Regions from separate parts of the Pseudomonas fragariae (ex Marin et al. 2024) genome, predicted to be linked through region 3. Evidence: riboswitches for the same ligand, from Rfam matches in the RefSeq annotation. Region 3 holds a riboswitch; each other region holds the start of a gene.
What was found. A riboswitch is a leader RNA that binds a small molecule or an ion and turns the genes downstream of it on or off. The one in region 3 is predicted to bind cobalamin.
Positions count from the first base shown of each region.

Region 1 (7,273 bases), 770 kb from region 3:
CTGCTCGACCCGACTGGCGAAGTTGCCGAACGCCACCAGCGGATGCCATCGTTTCGGCTCACCGAGCAGCGCATCCAGCGCGACCCCGGCGACGCTCAGCAGCGCCACACTCATTGACTCACTCCCCATTGATTCTCGTACAGCAACTCATGCAGCGGACGCGCCTGCGCCCAGCCTTCCATCACCAGCATTGGCGCGGGATAAAATTCCTTGACCGGGCCCAGGCAAATGATCGCCAACGGCTTGGCGCCGTCAGGCATGCCCAGCAGTTCGGCCAGCGCCTCGGGGTCGAACAGCGACACCCAGCCCATGCCCAGGCCTTCTGCACGCGAGGCCAGCCACAGGTTCTGGATCGCGCAGGACAGCGAAGCCATGTCCATTTCCGGCAAGGTGCGCCGGCCGAAAATGTGTTGCTCACGCCCTTCCATCAGCGCGGCGACCAGCACTTCTGCACAGTCGTTGATGCCTTCGACCTTGAGCTTCATGAATTCGTCGGTGCGCTCACCCAGCGCCTCGGCGGTCCGGATACGCTCTTGCTCTACCTGCGCCTGCATCCTGCCGCGCAATAGCGGGTCGCTGATGCGGATGAAGCGCCACGGTTGCATCAGCCCGACGCTGGGGGCCTGATGCGCGGCCTCCAGCACACGTGCCAGCAGCTCGGGCGCGACCGTGCCGCCGATGAAGTGGCGCATGTCGCGACGTTCGGCGATGGCGCGGTACACCGCAGCCCGCTCTTCGGGGCTGAACGCTTGCTCGGTCATGGTTTGAACAGCGCCGCGATCGCCTGAGGGCAGGAAGGAAAATAGAAATGCACGTAGGACGCGGTCAGGCGACCCAGGCGATAGACCGCTTCTGCGCCGCGCCCGCCATTGGGGCTGACGCCACGCGCAATCGGCTGCAGCTCGGTGCTGGTCAGCGAATGGTGATAAGTGTGACCGTGCAGCGTGCCCTCGGGCAGCTCGACGGCTTGCAAGGCCAGCGCGGCCAGACGCTTCTGCATGACCGCTTCACCGGACAGCAAGCCGACCAGTTCGGCGCGCACGCCCTCGACATCGGTCAAGGCTTCGAGCAAATAGAGCATGCCGCCGCACTCGGCGAGAATCGGCTTGCCGGCAATATGGTGAGCCCTGATCGAAGCCTGCATCGTGCCATTGGCGGCCAGCGCGACGTGGTGCAGCTCCGGGTAGCCGCCTGGCAGGTACAGGCTGTCGGCGTCGGGCAGCTCGCGATCATGGATCGGCGAGAAGAAGCTCAGTTCGGCGCCCATGTTCCTCAGCAGGTCCAGGCTCGCGCCATACAGAAAGGCAAAGGCTTCGTCGCGCGCGATGGCGATGCGGATGCCGCGCAGCAGCGGCTCGACCTGCACCGGGTCGGGCGCAGTAAAGGTCACGGCCGGCGGCAAGGCCACTTCGCAGGTGCTGGCCAGCGCCGCAGCCGCCATGTCCAGACGCACGTCCAGATCATTGAGCTCACTGGCCTGGACCAGCCCCAGATGGCGGCTGGGCAATTCGAAGCCGACCTCCCGGGACAGGGCGCCGTACCAGCGCAGGCCTTCGGTCAGGCTGTTCTCCAGCAACTGCGCATGGCGTACCGTGCCGACGCGATTGGCCAGCACGCCGGCGAACGGCAGATCAGGCTGATAGCGCGCCAGGCCCAGCGCCAGTGCGCCAAACGTCTGCGCCATGGCCGTGCCGTCGATCACACCGAGTACCGGCACGCCAAAATGCCGGGCCAGGTCGGCGCTCGACGGCGTGCCATCGAACAGGCCCATGACCCCTTCGATCAGAATCAGGTCGGCCTCGTCAGCCGCTTCCCACAACAGGCGACGGCTTTCATCGGCACCGACCATCCACATGTCGAGTTGATAGACCGGCGCGCCACTGGCCCGCTCGAGAATCATCGGGTCGAGAAAGTCCGGGCCGCACTTGAACACCCGGACCTTGCGCCCCTGGTTGCGGTGCAGGCGTGCCAGTGCAGCGGTCACCGTGGTTTTGCCTTGCCCGGAGGCAGGCGCAGCGATCAGTACCGCCGGGCAATCACGCGGGGCTCTCATTGCAATGCGCTCAATGATGAAGGGTTCACAGCTCGATACCTTTCTGCGCACGAATACCGGCCTGAAACGCGTGCTTGACCACGCCGATCTCGGAAACGGTATCGGCCAGGTCGATCAATTCGGCTTTGGCACCGCGGCCAGTCACCAATACGTGCTGCATCGGCGGACGTGCCTGCAGATCGCTCAGCACCTGTTCGAGGTCGAGGTAGCCATGTTTGAGGGCGATATTCAGTTCGTCGAGCACCACCAGACCAATGGCCGGATCGCGAAGCATTTCCTGAGACACGGCCCAGGCGGCCTCAGCGGCGGCGATGTCACGCTGGCGATCCTGGGTTTCCCAGGTGAAGCCCTCGCCCATCACGTGATAGCGCACCTGCTCGGGGAAACGGCGGAAAAACATTTCTTCGCCCGTGCTGTTGCGGCCCTTGATGAACTGCACCACGCCACACTGCATGTCGTGGCCCATGGCCCGGGCGAGCATACCGAACGCCGAGCTGCTCTTGCCCTTGCCATTGCCGGTCAACACCAGCAGCAGGCCGCACTCGTTGGGCGAGCTGGCAATACGCTGGTCCATGAAGGCTTTCTTGCGCTGCATGCGCGCCAGATGGCGTTCGTCGCGTTCGGGGGATTCGTTCATCTGGGTTCTCCGCTCGGGGCAGGCGACAACAGACGGAAGGACAGCACTGGACAGCACGGCAACGCCCTGCACAGAACATCACCCTCCGTGATGTCATTGAATGATTCAGGCCGGTCTCCGGGCTCATGAGCGGGTCACCCCGGCTGCGCGCCTTCCCATGTCGAAACACAGTGGCGTCAGGCACAGCCTTGACTCATTTACCGTTGCGGGGGCAGCGCCGGGATCGGATCTGTCGACCCACACCGGCTTCCCTGTTTCACTCTGCCAATCGAGGATTGCAGAGCACCTGAAACAAACCGCGAAGGGTAGAGGGTTGGACCGGGAGCGTCAATCGACACCGTCGCCGCGGAACGTGATTGAACCTAGCGGGTTGGCGGTGCCTCTATCAGTTACTGGACCACGCCTTTGTTAATGGAGATCGATCATGTTCAAACTCAGACCCCACTACGCAGTGTTGCTGCTGGTCGCCGGCGGCCTCGCTGCCTGCGGCGAGTCGTCGAGCCTGCAAGTCTCGGATGGAACAGGCCCCTCGCCCAAGCTGCCGGAGCCCAACAAGACGCTGATTCCGACCGTCAACATCGCCCCTGCCGTAGGCTGGGAAAAAGGCGCCAGGCCGGTCGCCGCGCCGGGCACACAAGTGGCTGCGTTCGCCGAGAACCTCGACCACCCGCGCTGGCTGTATGTGCTGCCCAACGGTGACGTGCTGGTGGCGGAAACCAATTCGCCCGCCAAACCGGATGATTCCAAAGGCATTCGCGGCTGGGTGATGGAAAAAGTCATGGGCCGCGCCGGTGCCGGTGTGCCCAGCGCCAACCGCATCACCTTGCTGCGTGACGTGGACAAGGACGGTGTGGCAGAGACGCGCACGGTTTTCCTGCAAAACCTCAATTCGCCGTTCGGCATGACCCTGGTGGGCAACAAGCTGTATGTGGCCGACACTGACCGCCTGATCAGCTTCCCGTATGAATCCGGGCAGACCTCGATCAGCGCGCAAGCGACCGAAGTGGTCGACCTGCCGGGTGGCACGCTCAATCACCACTGGACCAAGAACGTCATCGCCAGCAAGGATGGCAGCAAGCTGTACGTGACCGTGGGCTCCAACAGCAACGTGGCCGAGAACGGCATGGACAAGGAAGAAGGTCGTGCGGCGATCTGGGAAGTGGACGCGGCTACCGGTAACCACCGGATCTTCGCGTCCGGCCTGCGCAACCCCAACGGCATGGATTGGGAACCGAAGACCGGCAAACTGTGGACGGCGGTCAACGAGCGCGACGAGATCGGCAGCGACCTGGTGCCTGACTACGTGACCTCGGTGCAGGACGGCGCATTCTACGGCTGGCCTTACAGCTATTACGGCCAGCACGTCGACGAGCGCGTCAAGCCGCAGAACCCGGCACTGGTCGCCAAGGCGATTGCCCCGGATTACGCAGTCGGTCCGCACACCGCTTCGCTGGGCCTGGTGTTCGCCGACGGCAAGACACTGGCTGCACCGTTCAACGAAGGCTTGTTCATTGGCCAGCACGGCTCCTGGAACCGCAAACCGCACAGCGGCTACAAAGTGGTGTTCATTCCATTCAGCGGCGGCAAACCCAACGGCACCCCGGTCGATGTGTTGACCGGCTTCCTCAACAAGGATGAAAAAGCCATGGGTCGCCCGGTTGGCGTGGTCAATGACCAGCGCGGCGGATTGCTGGTGGCCGACGATGTCGGCAACAAGATCTGGCGCGTGACATCCGCCAAGGCTGCTCAGTAACGCCGAGCGTAGAGGTTTGACGCAGAGCGTTGCACGATAGTTGAGATCATCGTTCCCTACGCTCCAGCACTCGGCGTTACACACAAGCCCTGGAGAGCCCGGAATACGTGCCTTTCAGGGTTCTGCCCGAAGGGCGTAGGAGCGAACTTGTTCGCGAAGGCGGTGTTTCAGAAGATGCATTTTCGGCGATCATACCGGCCCTTTCGCGAACAAGTTCGCTCCTACGGCCTACGGCCAGAATCTAAAGTAACGTTGAGCGCTCCGCGTGGGCGTGGGCATGCAGTTCTGGACGCTCTTGAGTGCGCGCAGAGCAATCAGCGCGAAGCGCTTAAGGCCGATTCTGCGCCAGGCTGGACGGCTGAATCACGCGTTTGGCGTTGAGATAGGCTCTCTGCCAGTAAGGCTTGTCGAGGCTGTCGAGCTTGACCGTGCCGCCGGTGGCCGGCGCATGCACGAAGCGGCCTTCGCCGACGTAGATCCCGGCGTGGGACACCTGCGAACCGCCCGACGTGGCGAAGAACACCAGATCACCTGACTGCAATTGCTCGCGACGAATATTCGGTGCGCCCATCACGATCATCTCGCGTGTGGAACGCGGCAGGGAAATGCCCGCCGCATCACGATAGACATAGCCTATAAGACCGCTGCAATCGAAACCGGAGTCAGGCGTGTTGCCGCCCCAGCGATAAGGCGTGCCAACCAGCCCCAACGCACGAAACAGCACGTCTTCGGCAGCCGGAGAAAGAATCTGGGGAGGTGCAGTGACCACCGGACGCTGAACGATCCGGGGCGCTTTGGGCGGAGGCGGCGCGCTGGCGCAGGCACCGAGCAACGCAGCAACAGAGATGACTAACAGGCGCAACGCAATCGACATAACCACAACAACCTATCCGGATGCGGCTTACGCTGCCGAGAAGCTCAAAAACGCAGAAAGACCCGAAGGTCTTGTGCTGCGCGTTCTATTTATTTACGCCGCTTGGGCGCGGTCTTGACTGTAGTCGAAGTCATCGCCGTTGTCTGCGTTACTTCAGGTGTCGATTTTACTGCAACAGTACCCGGGGCCATCGCCAGAGGCCGCTTGGCCTCGATGAAGGTCTTGCTCCAGTAGGCGTCATCGAGGCTGTCGATTCGCACACCGCCGCTGCGGCGACTGCTGGAGTGGATGAACTGCCGATTACCGGCGTAGATCGCTGCGTGGCTGACCTGACCACGACCGCGAGTACTGAAGAACAGCACATCACCCGGCTGAAGCTTATTGCGCGCTACCAGAGGTGCGTTGACGTTGATCATTTCACGCGTGGAACGTGGCAGGCTCATGCCGGCCTCTTCGCGAAACAGATAACCGATGAAGCCGCTGCAATCGAAACCCGAAGAGGTCGACGTGCCGCCGAACTTGTAGCGGGTGCCGATCAGCGACTTGCCACGCTCCAGGATGCTGTCGGCCAGGGCCGGCAGTTGGTAAGACTTGTTATCAGCGAACTGGGACAGTTCGTCTTCGGTAGCGAGCTCGTCCTGCAGGACTGCCGCGTCGGCACGACGGGCTGCGGACTGGGCATTGGCGTTGATTGCACTCTGATAGCGTGGAACTGGCTGGGCCTGTTCCTGCTGTGCGACCGGCATATTGGCCGAGCAACCGAAGAGAAATGTAACGAGTGCGAGAGGCACGAGGGGTGCGAAGCGAACAACTTGCATGGGCACAACCGTGGCTGACTAGTTAAGATGGCGAGACTATGCCTTTTATGAAGGTGATTTGCAAATTCAATCGAACTAGATGTGACTTATGAGTTCGGCCATGACATGTGCCGCGCGGTACGGCAAAAAGACGTCCATCTGCGCGCTGTGATCCGTCGGCTGTGGATTGATTTCTGCGGTAAAACCCCCGGAAACCCTGGTGCGAATGACCGGTTCGTGAATGTAGGGGAAGCTTGCGGTGGTGCCAATACTCAACACTGCGTCATAGCCTTTAGCCAGCTGTTCATGCAGTGTTTCCAGCGCTTTTTCGGGAAGCATTTCCTGAAAAAGAACGACGGACGGTCGCAAAATGCCACTACATGCCGGGCATAAGGGGGGCAAAGGGCGCCGCAAGTGCTCACTCAATTGCGAATCCTCAGCACCGCAGGATTGGCAAAACAGTGGCGAGAGTTGCCCGTGAATTTCGATCAGGCGCTCCGGCGGACTGCCTGCCGCGCGATGGTAACCGTCGACGTTCTGGGTCAGTACCCAGCACTCGGGTTTGATGCGCTGCAACTGGGCGATGGCGTAATGCGCGACATTCGGCTCGCCACCCAGGCACGCCTTGCCCAGTTCGGCGATGTATTTCCAGCACAGCTCAGGATCACGACGCAGCATGGGCCCGGACAGGGCCATTTCGATAGGCAGGCCATCGTCGGTCTTGCCATTGTAGAGCCCGCCCACGCCACGGTAGGTCGGCAGCCCCGAATCGGCAGACAGCCCCGCCCCGGTGATCACCAGAATCCGTTTTGCATGGCGCAAGGCAGCCGCCGTCTGCATCAACAGCGCCTGATCTACCACCCGAGGGTCTCTTTAAGGAAGGGAATGGTCAGCTTGCGCTTTTCCTGGAGTGACGCCTGATCGAGGCGCTCGAGCAATTCGAACAACGCGCTCATGCTGCGTGTACCACGCGTCAGGATGAAATGCCCGACATCGTCGGTCAGGTGCAGGCCGCGCCGTGAAGCACGCAGTTGCAGGGCACGCAGCTTGTCCTCGTCGGACAGCCCGCGCATCTGGAACACCAGCGCCATGGTCAGGCGCGATTTCAGGTCGGGAAGCTTTACCGGCAGTTCGCGGGGCGATTTGGACGCGGCAATCA
Region 1 covers NZ_CM184369.1:4,377,836-4,385,108, forward strand. Annotated here, with positions in the region: gene cbiB (adenosylcobinamide-phosphate synthase CbiB) at 1-114, opposite strand, end outside; gene bluB (5,6-dimethylbenzimidazole synthase) at 111-761, opposite strand; gene AC54XV_RS18940 (cobyrinic acid a,c-diamide synthase CobB) at 758-2,053, opposite strand; gene cobO (cob(I)yrinic acid a,c-diamide adenosyltransferase) at 2,079-2,690, opposite strand; cobalamin riboswitch at 2,782-2,995, opposite strand; gene AC54XV_RS18950 (PQQ-dependent sugar dehydrogenase) at 3,115-4,443, shown strand; gene AC54XV_RS18955 (C40 family peptidase) at 4,772-5,317, opposite strand; gene AC54XV_RS18960 (C40 family peptidase) at 5,407-6,135, opposite strand; gene AC54XV_RS18965 (NAD-dependent deacylase) at 6,211-6,975, opposite strand; gene hda (DnaA regulatory inactivator Hda) at 6,969-7,273, opposite strand, start outside.
Region 1: it holds a riboswitch for cobalamin, as region 3 does, so the genes downstream of both, cobO (cob(I)yrinic acid a,c-diamide adenosyltransferase) here and cobW (cobalamin biosynthesis protein CobW) in region 3, are expected to answer to the same signal.

Region 2 (7,273 bases), 110 kb from region 3:
GATTCAGTTCGCGGGCCAGCACCAGTTGCGAGAAACCGGCCTGATCGAGAAACTTGGCCCGGCTCAGGGTGCGAATATCGGTTTGCGTACTGGCGTGCAGTTCGATGGGCGGAATGTCCATTTCCATCACCCCGAGGTCCTGCACGATCAACGCGTCCACGCCGGCGTCGTAGAGCTGGTGAATCAGCTTGCGCGCAGGCTCCAGTTCGTCGTCATGGAGGATGGTGTTGATGGTGGTGAAGATCCGCGCGTGATAGCGGTGCGCGAATTTGACCAGCTCGGCAATGTCACTGACCTCGTTGCAGGCGTTGTGCCGCGCACCAAAGCTCGGCCCGCCGATATAGACCGCATCGGCACCATGCAGGATGGCTTCACGGGCGATGGTCACATCCCGTGCAGGGCTGAGCAATTCCAGGTGGTGCTTGGGTAACGACATGGCAACGGGATCCGGCTGCGGGCAAAGCGCGCATTGTAGTGGCAGAGACCGCGCGGTGCACCTGTTGCAGATTGCAGCAGGTGCCGGACTGACCATCGGCGCGGTTTCAGCGCGAGCGCAGGCGCAGAATCTTCGCCCCGTCACTGGGGTCGGTCAGCCAGTGCGCCACCACGCCGAAGGTGCTCAGCAGGCGTTCCGGGGTCAGCACCTCAAGTGGCGCACCCAGCGCGACCAGCCGACCCTTTTCCATGACCGCCACACGGTCGCAGTCCAGCGCCTGATTCAGGTCGTGCAGGGCAATCACGGTGGTCACCGGCAAGGCTCTGACCAGGCCGAGGATGGTCAGTTGGTGCTGGATGTCCAGATGATTGGTCGGTTCGTCCAGCAGAAGGATCTGCGGCCGTTGCGCCAGCGCCCGGGCGATGTGAACGCGTTGCCGCTCGCCACCGGACAAGGTGTGCCAGGCGCGTTTTTGCAGGTGCAGCATGTCCACATCCTGCAACGCCTGGCGAACGATCGCGTCGTCCGTTGCGCTCCACGGCTCCAACGCCGACAGCCAGGGCGTGCGGCCCAGTTCGACGGCATCCAGTACGGTCACGGCGTCGCTGGTTTCAGCTTGCTGCTCGACCACCGCCAGCAGGCGCGCCACGTCTCTGCGGCTCAACGCCTCAAGTGCTTGCCCGCCCAGGCTGACCGAGCCGCGGACCGGCTTCTGAATACCGGCCAACAGCTTGAGCAGGGTGGATTTGCCCGAGCCGTTGGGACCGACCACGGCCAGGGTTTCACCGGCGGCAATGCTCAGGTCGACATCGCGCAGCAGCGCTGCGCCACGTACCGAATAACCCAGACCGGCACAACCGAGCACCGGTGCATTGAGCGAATGGGGTAAGGCGTTCATCGCGTGCTGTTGCCCCGGATAAGAATCAAAGCGAAGACCGGTGCACCTATCAGTGCGGTAATGACCCCGATCGGCAGCGCCTGCCCCTTGATCAGCGTGCGCGAGAGGATATCGGCAGCGATCAGGAACAGTGCGCCGCTCAAGGCACTCAGCGGCACCAGCCGAGCATGCCGGACACCGACCAGCATCCGTACCGCGTGCGGGATCACCAGCCCGACAAAACCGATGGAGCCGACAATCGAGACCATCACTGCGGTGACCAGCGCGGCGGTAGTGATCAATATGATCTGCACGCGGCGTACCGCGATCCCCAGTGACGCCGCCGAGTCGCTGCCGAAGGTGAACGCGTCCAGCGCTCGCCTGTGCCAGAGGCACACCAGCAGACCGACCAGCACTGTCGGCACTGCCAGCCAGACCGAGTGCCAGCGCACGCCGCTGAGGTTACCCAGCAGCCAGAACATGATGCCGCGTGCCTGCTCGGAGCTTGCCGATTTGGTGATCAGAAACGAGGTCAGGGCATTGAACAGTTGCGAACCGGCGATCCCGGCCAGAATGATCTGCCCGGCTGCCGTGGTGCCGCGTGAAGAGTGCGCCAGCAGGGCGACCAGCGAAAATGCCGCCACGGCACCGACAAAGGCGCCGGCCGACATCGAGATTGCGCCTGCACCGAAGCCCAGAATAGCGACCAGTACCGCGCCGGTCGAGGCCCCTGCGGAAATCCCCAGCAGATACGGGTCTGCCAGCGGGTTGCGCAATAACGATTGCAACACCACACCACAGATCGCCAGCCCGGCCCCGCAGGCGGCTGCGACAATGGCGCGGGTCAGCCGGTAGTTCCAGACGATGCCTTCGTCGATAGGGTCGAGCACATAGCCGGCAGCCCAGAGTTTGTTGGCCAGCACCTGAAAGACCACGTTCAGGCTGATCGAGGTTTCGCCGATCGCGGCCCCGATCATGATCGCCAGCACCAGCACCGCCGAAACCCAGAGCACATGACTCAATGCTATCGGCAATCTCATTTGGCAGCGTTGAAACGGTTGGCGGCGTCAGCCAGTTCCTCGAACCCGGTGAACAGACGCAGGCCAGCCTGCATGCCCTCGGCGTCGATGATCACGATCCGGTCATGCTTGACCGCGTCCATGTTGCGGGTCACCGGGTCGGTCTTGAGGAATTCGATTTTTTTCAGGTAATCGTCGGCCGGGAAGCGGCGGCGATCCATGCGCGCGATGACCAGAATGCTTGGGTTGGCCTTGGCGATGGTTTCCCAGCCCACGGTTGGCCACTCTTCGTCGGACTGGACGATATTGCGCATGCCCAGGCTGTTGAGCATGAAGTCCGGAATGCCTTTGCGGCCTGCCACGAAAGGGTCGCTGGCAAGGTCGGAGCTGGAGAACCAGAACAGCGCCGAGACGTCGTTGGCCTTGTTCTGCCTGACGTTGGCAATCGCCGCGCTCAGGCGGGCCTTGAGGTCGGTGACCAGCGCGTCGCCGCGATCCTGCACATCGAAGATCTGCGCCAGTTGCTCGATGCTCTTGTAGATGGTCTCGATGCGGAACGGCTCCAGGCGTGTGCCATCGGCGCCGACCAGATTGTCCTTGCCTTCGCAGTCGGACGGCAGGATGTAAGTGGGTATCTTCAGGTCATGGAACTGCTCGCGGGTGCCGACCGCGCCCTGTTTGCCGACCATCCACTCCAGCTGCACGGCCACCAGTTCCGGACGCTTGCCGATCACTGCCTCGAAACTGGGCTCGTTGTCGGCCAGGCGTTCGACCTTGTCGTTCTGCGCCTTGAAGCGTGGCAATACATTGTTGAACCACAGCGAAGTGCCGACCAGTCTGTCGCCCAAGCCCAGTTCGTAGAGCATTTCGGTGCCGGCCTGGCCAATGGTCACAGCCTTGGTTGGCGCATGCGTGAAGGTCAGGGTCGCGCCACAGTTTTCAAGGGTCAGCGGGTACTGAGTGGGGGCGGCGAGGGCCAGGGTGGACAGCGTCAGGCTGGCAGCGAGTGCGGCGAGGCGGGGCAGCGACATGGAATGCGGTCTCCGTTGGAGCAGGTGCCAGGGCGCAATGCACATCAGGAAACACATCCCCGGATGATGACCGGGCACGGCGGGAAATGCCGACGCGTGCGGATGTCCTTCCCGGACACCCCGCCGGTTAGTGGGTTGAAGCGGGTCGGCAGGTCTCCTGACTGACACGTCATCGCCAGGCTCCGGCCTTCCCGGATCACGATCCAGTGGCAGTCATGGAGCAGGCTCGGTGCCTACAGTTGCGGGGGCAGTTTCGTTTTTCGCCTGGTGAGAAAGGCGTGCGAATTCCCTGTTAGTTCCTCTCGGAAACCGACGCGCGGCATGGTAAACGATAAGCGTTTTAGTGGCTAATCCTTTGCAGCGCCGCTGCAGCAGACCGCCGGCCAGGTCAAAATCGTCCCGATGGACACGGAACTTTCCGGAAAAACGCTTAAATTATCTTCATGTTCACGCCCGTAAAACCGCAAAGCCCCATTCCAGAGGGCTCGCGTGAAAAATATGGCGCTGGGCCACAACACGTTTTTCACATCTTCTTCACTGCATCGGGACGATGCTGAACCTATCTTGCCTGCATGGGAGCGGCGCAGACCTCGGGCACTCCCTGGGTCAACGCCAGACATAGGTTCATGGCAGGAGTGGTCCCTTGACCGACACGATAATCAACAAGAATGTACTGCCCCGTTCGGGCATCAGTCAGCGCTACAAATTGCATCGGCACATCGTATCGATGTCTGTTGCCGTCGTGCTTACGGCTATCTGCGCGTGGTTCTACGCGGCCTTCTCGGGCGTGCACGTGGTGGACCTGGGGGTGGGCAGCAACCTGAGCGTTTCCGGCCTCCGCGAGCACTGGCGACAAGGCGATGTGGTGGTGATGATTCGCCATGCCGAACGCTGTGACCGCTCGAACAACCCGTGCATGAGCGACGCCGACGGCATTACCTCCAACGGCCGCGACGCCGCTCTGGCGGTGGGCGCCGGGTTGCAGAAAATGGGCATGGACCACGCGCGCCTGATCGCCAGCCCCAAGACCCGCACGCAACAGACTGCGCAACTGTTGGCCGGGCACGCGGTGGCTGGCCAAGACTGGATCAACGACTGTGACAGCGGCTTCATGAAGGCTGTGCAGGCTCACAAGGTCAGCGGCGAGAACATGGTGCTGGTGACCCACAGTGGCTGCATCGACCAGTTCGAACGCAAGGCCGGCGTACCTGGCGGCGAGCGCTCGAGTGAGTACGCCCAGGCGTTTTTCGTACAAATAGACGGCAGCCACCCGCCGAAAATCCTCGGCTCCCTGAATGCCGGGCAATGGGCAAACCTCAACAGCGAGCAATTCAATTGACGACCTCTTCCAGCGCCAGGCTGCGGTTTTACGGCATCAACTTGGGTGTACCGGTGTTTTTCGCTCTACTGGTCTTCGTTACTTTCGACCTGACCACGATCGACCGGCAACTGACTGATCTGTTTTTTGATTCGACGGCCGGGGTGTTTCCCGTCGGCCAGAGTCATCTGTTCGAGAACATCACGCACAGATGGGCGCGGATTCTTCCGAACTGGACCGGGGAACTGGCGATCATCGGTGCGATGCTGTCCTTTGTCTGGCCGTTGCTGGAAAAATATGATGATTCGCGCCTCGCGAGACGGCTGACGGGCTCTCGGTTGGGCACCTTCCTGCGCTTTGCACGCAGGCACCGGCTGGACTTCTTTTTCGTCATCGTTGCCTTTGCGCTGAGCACCGCCATGATCCATTACCTGAAAAGCCACACCAGCGTTTACTGCCCCGTCGAGACCACCTTGTACGGTGGCAGCCAGGCGCACATCGAGTGGTTCAGGAACTTCAACCTGCTGCATGAGGCTGGCGCCGGGCGATGCTGGCCGGGCGGTCATGCGTCAAGCGCGTTCAGTCTGCTCGCCCTGTACTTCGTGGCTCGTCGCTATTGCTGGCGGCATTCGAACATCCTGCTGGCGGGCATTCTCCTGCTCGGGATGATTTACGGCACCACGCGGGTACTGCAAGGCTGGCACTTCATGTCACACACCTTCTGGGCGGGTATCGTGGTGTGGCTGAGTACACTGTTGGTCGCCTTGTGCTTCTATGGTCGATCAAGGTTGCAACAGCCGATTCACCAGGCGGTGGCCGTCAACAGACCTGATGCATTCGTCACGCAGCCTGCAGACACATTGGTAACAGGATCCCGGTCGGCCGGGTAGAAAGACAAGAAGGCGCGGCAATGAACATTCTGGTTATTGAAGACCACCGTGATATCCACGATAACCTGCTGGAATTCTTCGAACTCAGGGGGCATGCGGTAGAAGGGGCGCTGGACGGCCTGAGCGGGCTGCATCTGGCCGCCTCGAAACGCTTCGATGCGATCATTCTCGACATCATGCTGCCCGGCATCGACGGCAATCAGATCTGCCACAGCCTGCGCCAGTATTCGAAGTCGGAAGTCGCGATTGTGATGCTCAGCGCGCGCGATGAACTGGATGATCGGCTCACCGGTTTCAAGGTGGGGGCCGACGATTACATCACCAAGCCGTTCGCGATGTCCGAAGTGCTCGCCAGAGTCGAAGCGATCGTCAGCCGACGGCAGCGCCAGGACAACCGGATGATGGTGGTCGCCGACCTGCAGTTCGATCTGGACACCCTTGAAATCACCCGCAAAGGCGTGCCCTTGAAGCTCAACCCGACCAACATGAAGCTGTTGGAACTGTTGATGCGCAAGAGCCCGCATATCGTCAAGCGCTCCGAACTGGAAGAGGCGCTTTGGGGCCGTGATGCCCCGAACAGCAGCAGCCTGCGCAGCAACATTCATGTGCTCAGGCGGGTACTGGATGGCGGGCACGACACGCCGTTGCTGCACACCGCCCATGGCCTGGGTTACAAGCTGTGCGTGCAGCGCTGAGGCGCGTTCAGTCGGCGTTGAACAGGCGCCTGACTCATTGCGATCAGGGTTCGGGGTGAAGAATACCTTTCACTACCGGATCAAGCAGGTGAGCGTGTGTTATGAACTGTGCCCCTGTCTGGCCGGAAATGACATCCGGATGAACGAGCAGGATTTTTTTCTGCTCTGCTTGACTTCCTTTTCCGAATCAGTAACATAGCGCTCATTCCGCGATAGCTCAGTTGGTAGAGCAAGTGACTGTTAATCACTGGGTCCCTGGTTCGAGTCCAGGTCGTGGAGCCAGACAATACTTCAAAGGCAATGTATAAGGCCTTTGAACAAGAAAAACCCGCCTAATGGCGGGTTTTTTCGTTTTGGCGGTAATGCAACGCGGCTTCAGTATTCCTGGCTCGCGGCGCCTCAATATGGCGAAATAGTCCCCAACAAACCCACCGCGATTGCCAACAATAAAAAACCTATCAAAGAAAGTCCGAGCTTGCCCATGAGCGTCTCCTGCTGATCGATCCGTCTGTAACGAGCCGCAGGCGTCGCTCTTGGCGGTCATCCTGCGCGTTTGAAAGCGCTGCCATTATCGTGCTCGGACTGATTCTGGTACAGATTCAGAAACGGCTTAAAAATACGGATCAGTTGCCTTTGTGAAGGCATGAAAATGCTCAGAACGACGCGAGGATACGCCCCAGCATCGCCATGGCCTGCTCGCTGCGTTCATCCCAGGGTGTGCCGTAGTTGAGACGCGCGCAGTTCTTGAAGCGCCTGGACGCGGAAAAGATCGGGCCGGGTGCCAGGCTGATGCCCTGCGCGAGTGCGAGTTGAAAGAGCTGCAGCGAATCAACCTGCTCGGGGAATTCGAACCACAGAAAGTAGCCGCCGACGGGGCGGGTGACGCGTGTCGCCGCCGGGAAATAGCGGGCGGCAGCAGCGAGCATCGCGCCTTGTTGCAGTTCGAGGGTGTCACGCAGTTTGCGCAGATGGCGGTCATAGCCACCGTGCTTGAGGTAGTCGGCGAG
Region 2 covers NZ_CM184369.1:3,716,995-3,724,267, reverse strand. Annotated here, with positions in the region: gene AC54XV_RS15910 (peptidase U32 family protein) at 1-436, opposite strand, end outside; gene AC54XV_RS15905 (ABC transporter ATP-binding protein) at 543-1,334, opposite strand; gene AC54XV_RS15900 (FecCD family ABC transporter permease) at 1,331-2,353, opposite strand; gene AC54XV_RS15895 (ABC transporter substrate-binding protein) at 2,350-3,363, opposite strand; cobalamin riboswitch at 3,494-3,692, opposite strand; gene pmrG (lipopolysaccharide core heptose(II)-phosphate phosphatase PmrG) at 4,007-4,702, shown strand; gene AC54XV_RS15885 (phosphatase PAP2 family protein) at 4,669-5,571, shown strand; gene AC54XV_RS15880 (response regulator transcription factor) at 5,592-6,266, shown strand; tRNA gene AC54XV_RS15875 (tRNA-Asn) at 6,473-6,548, shown strand; gene mapR (GntR family transcriptional regulator MpaR) at 6,920-7,273, opposite strand, start outside.
Region 2: it holds a riboswitch for cobalamin, as region 3 does, so the genes downstream of both, AC54XV_RS15895 (ABC transporter substrate-binding protein) here and cobW (cobalamin biosynthesis protein CobW) in region 3, are expected to answer to the same signal.

Region 3 (7,273 bases):
ATGGGCGACAGTATTGCCAGCAACCTGTTCATGCTCGGCTATGCGTTCCAGCTGGGCCTGATTCCATTGACCTCAGCGGCCATCGAGAAAGCCATCGAGCTCAACGGCGTAGCGGTCAACCTGAATCAGCAGGCGTTTCTCTGGGGGCGTCGTACCGCGCATGATCCCGCCGCTGTGGAGGCCTTCGTCAATCCACAAGACAAGGTCAGCGAGCCGCAATCGATGGACCTTGATCAGCGTATCCAGAGTAACGTCGATACCTTGAAGCAGTATCAGAACGCTGCCTACGCCAAGCGCTATCTGGCGTTGGTGCAACGCGTGCGCGACAGCGAATCGCGGGCGTTTCCCGGTCAGCAGCCGACGCTGACCGAGGCGGTGGCCTTCAACTACTTCAAATTGCTGGCCTACAAGGACGAATACGAAGTGGCGCGGCTTTACAGCAACGGCGAGTTTACCCGCCAGTTGCAAGCGCAGTTCGAAGGCGACTACCGGCTGGAGTTTCATCTGGCACCGTCGTGGCTGGCCAAGCGCGATCCGCACAACGGGTTACCGCGCAAACGCAGCTTTGGCCCCTGGATGCTGCGCGCGTTCGATGTGCTGGCGAGATTCAAATTCCTCCGTGGCACGGCGCTCGATCCGTTCGGTCGCAGCCTCGAACGTCAGCAGGAGAGGGCGCTGATTGACCGCTATGTCGGCGATGTCGAGCTGATCCTGCAGCACCTTCAGGCGCAGAATCGCCACACCGCCTTGAGTCTGGCACGCCTGCCGGAACGCATTCGCGGCTATGGCTACATCAAGGAAAGCGCCATGAAGGCCGCTGCCGTGCAGGCCGATATTCTGCGCAAGAGCCTGGAAAGCGGCGAAGTGGCTGCGCCGAAGCTGTACGAGGCGGCTGCCTGAGGAGCGCAATACCAATCAGCGTGCCAGCTCAGCGTTGGCACGCTTTTCATTACGCGATGCGATCGTCGTGCCGCGTAGAGGTACTGACTACAACGGCCTGAACAAGTGGGCATGCCCAGCGCGGTACAGCGAGGACTCGCTGAAGGTGTCATCGGCAAGCACACGTCCGACCAGAATCAGTGCGGTACGGCGAAAGCCCTTGGCCTGTACCTTTTCCTCAATATCCGCCAGCGTGCCAACGGCCCAGTCCTGGTCCGGCCAGCTGGCGCGGTGCACCACTGCAATCGGGCAATCGGCGCCGTAATGTGGCATGAGCTCCTCGACGATCCGCTGCAGGTTGTTCACTCCCAGATGAATCGCCATGGTTGCCCGATGGCTGGCCAGGCTGGCCAGTTCCTCGCCGCTGGGCATTGAGGTCTTGTCGGCATAGCGGGTCAGAATCACGCTCTGCGAAACGTCCGGCAGGGTCAGCTCGACGCCCAGCAGCGCAGCGCAGGCAGCGGTCGCGGTGACCCCCGGAATGATTTCGAACGGAATGTTCAGTTCGCGCAGATGGCGGATCTGCTCGCCGATAGCGCCATACAGGCTTGGGTCCCCGGAGTGCACGCGTGCCACATCCTGGCCTTGTGCGTGCGCGCGCTTGATCAGCTCGATGATCTGCTCCAGGTGCAGCTCGGCGCTGTTGGTCACCTGCACGGCCTGATGACCTTCCAGCACGGCGAGGGGCACTAACGAGCCGGCGTAGATAATGACCGGGCAGCTGCGAATCAGGCGTTGGCCCTTGACGGTGATCAGCTCGGGATCGCCAGGGCCTGCGCCGATGAAATAGACAGTCAATGAATTCTCCGGGGTGAATGAGCGCGGGGAGATTATCCGCTGTGCGCAGGGCTGATTGCCAAGGCAAATGTGGCCTGCGCGCTTTTCTGCCGTTCGATTAGCAGCGTGGCGGTACCGTCTCCCAGTTGCGCCGCCAGCGCCAGAGCCGAGCCTTCGGCGACGCCATGACAGCCAGTGCTCTGGAACACCTGCGCAGAACGGTGCGTGAGGTGCAGTTCCCAGGCCACCAGTTGCGCAGCGTTGAAGCACACCAGCGGCACTGCCAGTTGCCCGGCCAGCTCAAGCAGGCCGGGCTCGGTTTGTTTCAGGTCGATGGACGCCAGCGCGGTCACCCGGCCGATGTCCAGCTCAAGTGCCTGCAGGCTTTGCTCGAGCAGATCGCGCAACAGCGCAGCCGAGCAGCCGCGCCGACAGCCCAGCCCGGCCACCAGTGCTGCGCCGGGTTGAAGCGTCGCTGGATCAGGCTTGATGCAGGTCGACATTGTCGTTATGCACATCGTTTCTGCGGAACAGCCAGGCACTGATCAATCCCAGCGCGACCCAGAACAGCGCGTTGGTCAGCAGCGAGGCCATCATGAACTGCGATTCCAGCGCCTCGGGAGCAAGGCTTTCATGGACCAGCGGCTGTGGCGCGCCAAGCACATGCGGGACCAGCAAAATCGCCACACCCAGTGCTTTGAGCAGCCAGTTCTGACCGAACACCAGCAAGGCCAGCCCGGCGGCAGTCGACGCGGCAGCGCCGAGCCACCACAACTGCCGCTGGCTCAGCTCGGCCGCGGCTGTGCCTGGCAGTTCGGGTGGCAGGCCAAAGGTGGGGGCCAGCACGAACACGGCAAAACCCGCCAGCCCCCACCATGCGCCTTGCACGGTGCGACCCGGCGCGCGCAGGGTGTAAAGCCCGGCAAGCATCAGCGCAAAGCCCACCGCGACCACCAGGTTACCGCCAGTGGTGGATAGCACACGCTGCCAGCCGTTTTCGGGCTCCCAGGCCGCTTCTTCATGGGCATGGCTGTGTTCGGCCATCGCGCCGTCCGCGTGCTGATGCAGTTGCTCGGCAGGCGCGTTTTCGTAGGTCTCGGCCTGCTGGATCAGCGGCACCACCCACAGGCTTTGCAGCAGGGTCAGCAGCAGGGCGGCGAGCAGGCCGGTGAAACCTGCGGTATAGGCGATTCGCTTGAACAATGTGTGGCCCTCAATGGCAAGGAAAGGCAGCGCTGTGACGGGTATCGTGTGCCGCGTTGTGTACGGCCGCGATGTGCGAGAAACCGGCGAAGTACACCAGGCAGGCGCCGAGAAGCGCAGCGCTGATGGCGGCGGTCAGGCGTTGAATGCGTGTGGAGCTGGGTGCGGCGGCGTGGCTGCTGATGGTCGACATGGCGTTCCCTCTTGATGATCGGCAAGTGGGCCACGCGCAAAAGAACCTGCCGGCAGACGCCGGAGGTTTCAACTGCGCCCGCCCACCGCGGGTTTGTCATTGCAAGCATATCGGGCCGGTCTCCGGGCTCGCGAGGGGCCAGGACGTCAATGCGTCAAAGCCTGCAAGGTCACCTTCCCATGCCAGCGGCACAGTGGATCAGACCTACGCTCGCTTACCGTTGCGGGGGCAGCACCGGACTTGCTCGACAACGCGAGCGCACCGGTTTCCCGTTTCACCCCGTGAGGGGCACCCGAAACAAGGCGCACAGGAGAGCATGGGCGGCGGGGCAGCGTCAATCTGAACGATTGACCTGTCTGCAGTCACTGCGTAGCCTTGCCGGTTCGAGGTTCTCCCCGGGTAAAACATCACCCAGTGGAGCTAAGACGGGAATGCGGTACAAGCCGCAGCTGCCCCCGCAACTGTAAACGGTCATGTTCATTGCACAGCCACTGCTGCGGCGGGAAGGCGCGATGAATGCGTGTCGGCACATTATTGATTGCCTGCCGCACGCCGCCGTGAGCCAGGAGACCTGCCTCGAACGGGCCACACATGCTGCGGCCCTGGAGAATTCTCACTACAACCGGGCGGGGTGATCCGGTGGCGATCCGATCTGCGTGTCATGCATGCGGTTCTCGTCCTGTTTGCCCGCCGCATTGCCAAAGGGCACCTGATGAAAACACTGGCCAAGCTTCCCGTCACCATCGTCACCGGCTTCCTCGGCTCGGGCAAGACCACCCTGTTGCGGCACATGCTCGACAACGCCGAAGGGCGGCGCATTGCGGTCATCGTCAATGAGTTCGGCGAGCTGGGCATCGACGGAGAAATCCTCAAGCAGTGCACGATCGGCTGCACCGAAGAAGAAGCCAACGGCCGGGTGTACGAACTGGCCAATGGCTGCCTGTGCTGCACCGTGCAGGAAGAGTTCTTCCCGGTGATGCGCGAACTGGTCGCGCGCCGTGGTGACCTGGACCATATCCTGATCGAAACCTCGGGGCTGGCGCTGCCCAAGCCGCTGGTCCAGGCTTTTCAGTGGCCGGAAATCCGCAACGCCTGCACGGTCGATGCGGTGATCACGGTGGTCGACAGCCCGGCGGTACTGGCCGGTACCTTCGCTGCCTTCCCGGATCAGGTCGATGCGCAGCGCAAACTCGATCCCAACCTGGACCACGAGTCGCCCCTGCACGAACTGTTTGCCGATCAACTGGCCAGCGCCGATCTGGTGATCCTCAACAAGGCCGACATGATCGACGCCGAAGGTCTGGCGACGGTGCGTGCCGAAGTTGCCGAGGAGCTGCCGCCTGCGGTCAAGGTGATCGAAGCCAGCAGCGGTCGCCTGCCGATCAGCGTGCTGCTGGGTGTTGGTGCCGAGTCCGAGCTGCACATCGACGCTCGCAAGACCCACCATGATCACCACGACGATGACGATCATGATGACCACGATCACGACGCGTTCGATTCGATTTCCCTGAAGCTGCCGCAAGCCGATGAAAAAGTCCTGCTCGATGCACTGAATCAACTGGTGGTGCAACACGGCATTCTGCGTGTGAAGGGCTTCGCGGCCATTCCCGGCAAGCCGATGCGCCTGCTGATTCAAGGTGTCGGCACGCGTTTCGACAAGCACTTCGACCGCGCCTGGCGTGCCGATGAAGAGCGTGCCACGCACCTGGTGCTGATTGGTCAGGAGCTGGATGCCGCAGCCCTGCAAGCGCAACTCAATGCTGCGATTGCCGGCTGACCCATGCATTTACTGAGAACCCAGCCCGGCGGTTTCGTACCTGACGACAATATTGCCGATCTGGGCCAGACGCCGGCCGAGCTGGTGATTCTCTGCAGCGGCGACTCCAGCCTGGCGCTGCTGGCCGAAGCTGCCCGGCAGCTCCCCGAAGACTACCCCAGCCTGCGTCTGGCCAACCCGATGCAGGTCCAGAATCACGCCTCTGTCGACCTGTACGTCGATGAAGTGCTGCGTCACGCAAAGGTCATTCTGATTTCGCTGCACGGCGGTATCGGCTATTGGCGCTATGGTGTCGAGCGGCTGATGGAGCTCGCGGCACGTGGTGTTCAGGTCATTCTGGTGCCCGGTGATGACCGCCCCGATCCGGAACTGAGCGATCTGAGCACCGTGCCTGCCGCAGAGCGCGATCGACTCTGGCAGTTCCTGCGTCAGGGCGGCCTGCAGAACGCGCTGCAACTGTACAACTGCATGGCCAGTCGCTGGCTGCACCGCGATTACTCATGGGCCGAGCCCGCGCCGTTACCGCGCACGGCCATCTACCATCCGCGACTGGCAAGCGCGCAGCTTGCCGATTGGCAGGCAGACTGGCTTGCCGAGCAGCCGGTGGTGGCGCTGCTGTTCTATCGCTCGCACCTGCAGGCCGCCAATACCGGTTTCATCGACGAGTTCTGTACGCGCTTGCAGGCGCAAGGCATCAACCCGCTGCCCATCGCCGTGGCCAGCCTCAAGGAGCCCGGCTGTTTCACTCAGGTGGAAGACTGGCTGGATGAGGCTGAAACCGAGCTGATCCTCAATACCACCGGTTTTGCCCAGTCGAGTCCGGAAGCGCCGCATCTGCGGCCGTTTCGGCGCAACGTGCCGGTCATTCAGGCCATCTGCGCGCAGGACAACGAGCCTGCCTGGCAGGCCAGCGAACAGGGCCTCGGCGCTCGCGATCTGGCGATGCACATTGCCTTGCCGGAGCTGGACGGACGGATCATCAGTCGGCCGATCAGCTTCAAGGACCTGGCCTGGCGCAGTGAGCGCAGCCAGTCGGACGTGGTCTGCTACCGCGCCCAGCCGGACCGGATGGATTTCGTCGCGGAATTGGCGCGGCGCTGGATCGAGCTTGCACGCCTGCCCAATGGCGAAAAGCGCGTGGCACTGATCCTCGCCAATTACCCGACTCGCGACGGGCGGATCGGCAACGGTGTGGGGCTCGATACGCCTGCTGCGGCGCTGAATATGCTGCGCGCCATGCAGGCCGAGGGCTATCCGCTGGCACCGTTGCCGGACACTGGCACCGAACTGATCCAGCAACTGCTGGGCGGCGTGACCAATGATCTGGACAGTATCGACCAGCGCCCGTGTCAGCAGAGCATGGCGCTGGAGGAATACCTGGCGGCGTTCAACGAACTGCCGCAGGAAAATCGCGATGCGGTGAACGCCCGTTGGGGCACGCCGGACACCGATCCGATGTTTCGCAGCGGCCGGATGATGATCGCCGGACTGCGCTTTGGCCTCACGTTCATCGGCATTCAACCGGCGCGGGGTTATCAGGTCGACCCGAGCGCGGTGTATCACGACCCGGATCTGGTTCCACCCCATGGCTATCTGGCGTTCTACTTCTGGTTGCGCAAGGCCTACGGCGCGCATGCGGTGGTGCATGTCGGCAAGCACGGCAACCTCGAATGGCTGCCGGGCAAGGGCGTGGGGCTGTCGCGAACCTGCTGGCCGGACGCGGTGCTGGGCGCCATGCCGAACATCTATCCGTTCATCGTCAACGACCCGGGCGAGGGCGCACAGGCCAAACGGCGCACTCAGGCGGTCATCATCGATCACTTGATGCCGCCGCTGACCCGCGCGGAGACCTACGGCCCGTTGCGCAATCTGGAACTGCTCGCCGACGAATTCTATGAAGCGCAAATGCTTGATCCGCGCCGCGCGCGCGAGCTGCAGCGTGACATTCTCGAACTGGTTCGTGAAACCCATATCGACCGCGAACTGGCGTTGGGCGAGAACCTCGACAGCGATGCCGACGCGGCGCTCTGGCTGCCACGTCTGGACACTTACCTGTGTGACCTGAAGGAATCACAGATTCGCGATGGCCTGCATATCTTCGGTCAATCGCCGCAAGGTCGCCTGCGCATCGACACCTTGCTAGCCCTGCTGCGTATTCCGCGCGGTGACGGGCGTGGCGCGCAGTCCAGTCTGTTGCGCGCGTTGAGCAAGGCGTTCGAGCTGGACTTCGACCCCTTGAACTGCGAGCTGGCCGAACCCTGGACCGGCCCGCGTCCTGCTGCGTTGCAGCACCTGAGCAGCGACCCCTGGCGCAGTGCGGGCGACGCGCGCGAGCGGCTGGAGCTTTACGCCGCCATCCTTATCGAACGCGTCACGCAGGGCGA
Region 3 covers NZ_CM184369.1:3,609,204-3,616,476, reverse strand. Annotated here, with positions in the region: gene AC54XV_RS15510 (indolepyruvate ferredoxin oxidoreductase family protein) at 1-900, shown strand, start outside; gene cobM (precorrin-4 C(11)-methyltransferase) at 988-1,737, opposite strand; gene AC54XV_RS15500 (cobalamin biosynthesis protein) at 1,770-2,219, opposite strand; gene AC54XV_RS15495 (CbtA family protein) at 2,197-2,919, opposite strand; gene AC54XV_RS15490 (CbtB domain-containing protein) at 2,930-3,112, opposite strand; cobalamin riboswitch at 3,209-3,423, opposite strand; cobalamin riboswitch at 3,482-3,705, shown strand; gene cobW (cobalamin biosynthesis protein CobW) at 3,825-4,889, shown strand; gene cobN (cobaltochelatase subunit CobN) at 4,893-7,273, shown strand, end outside.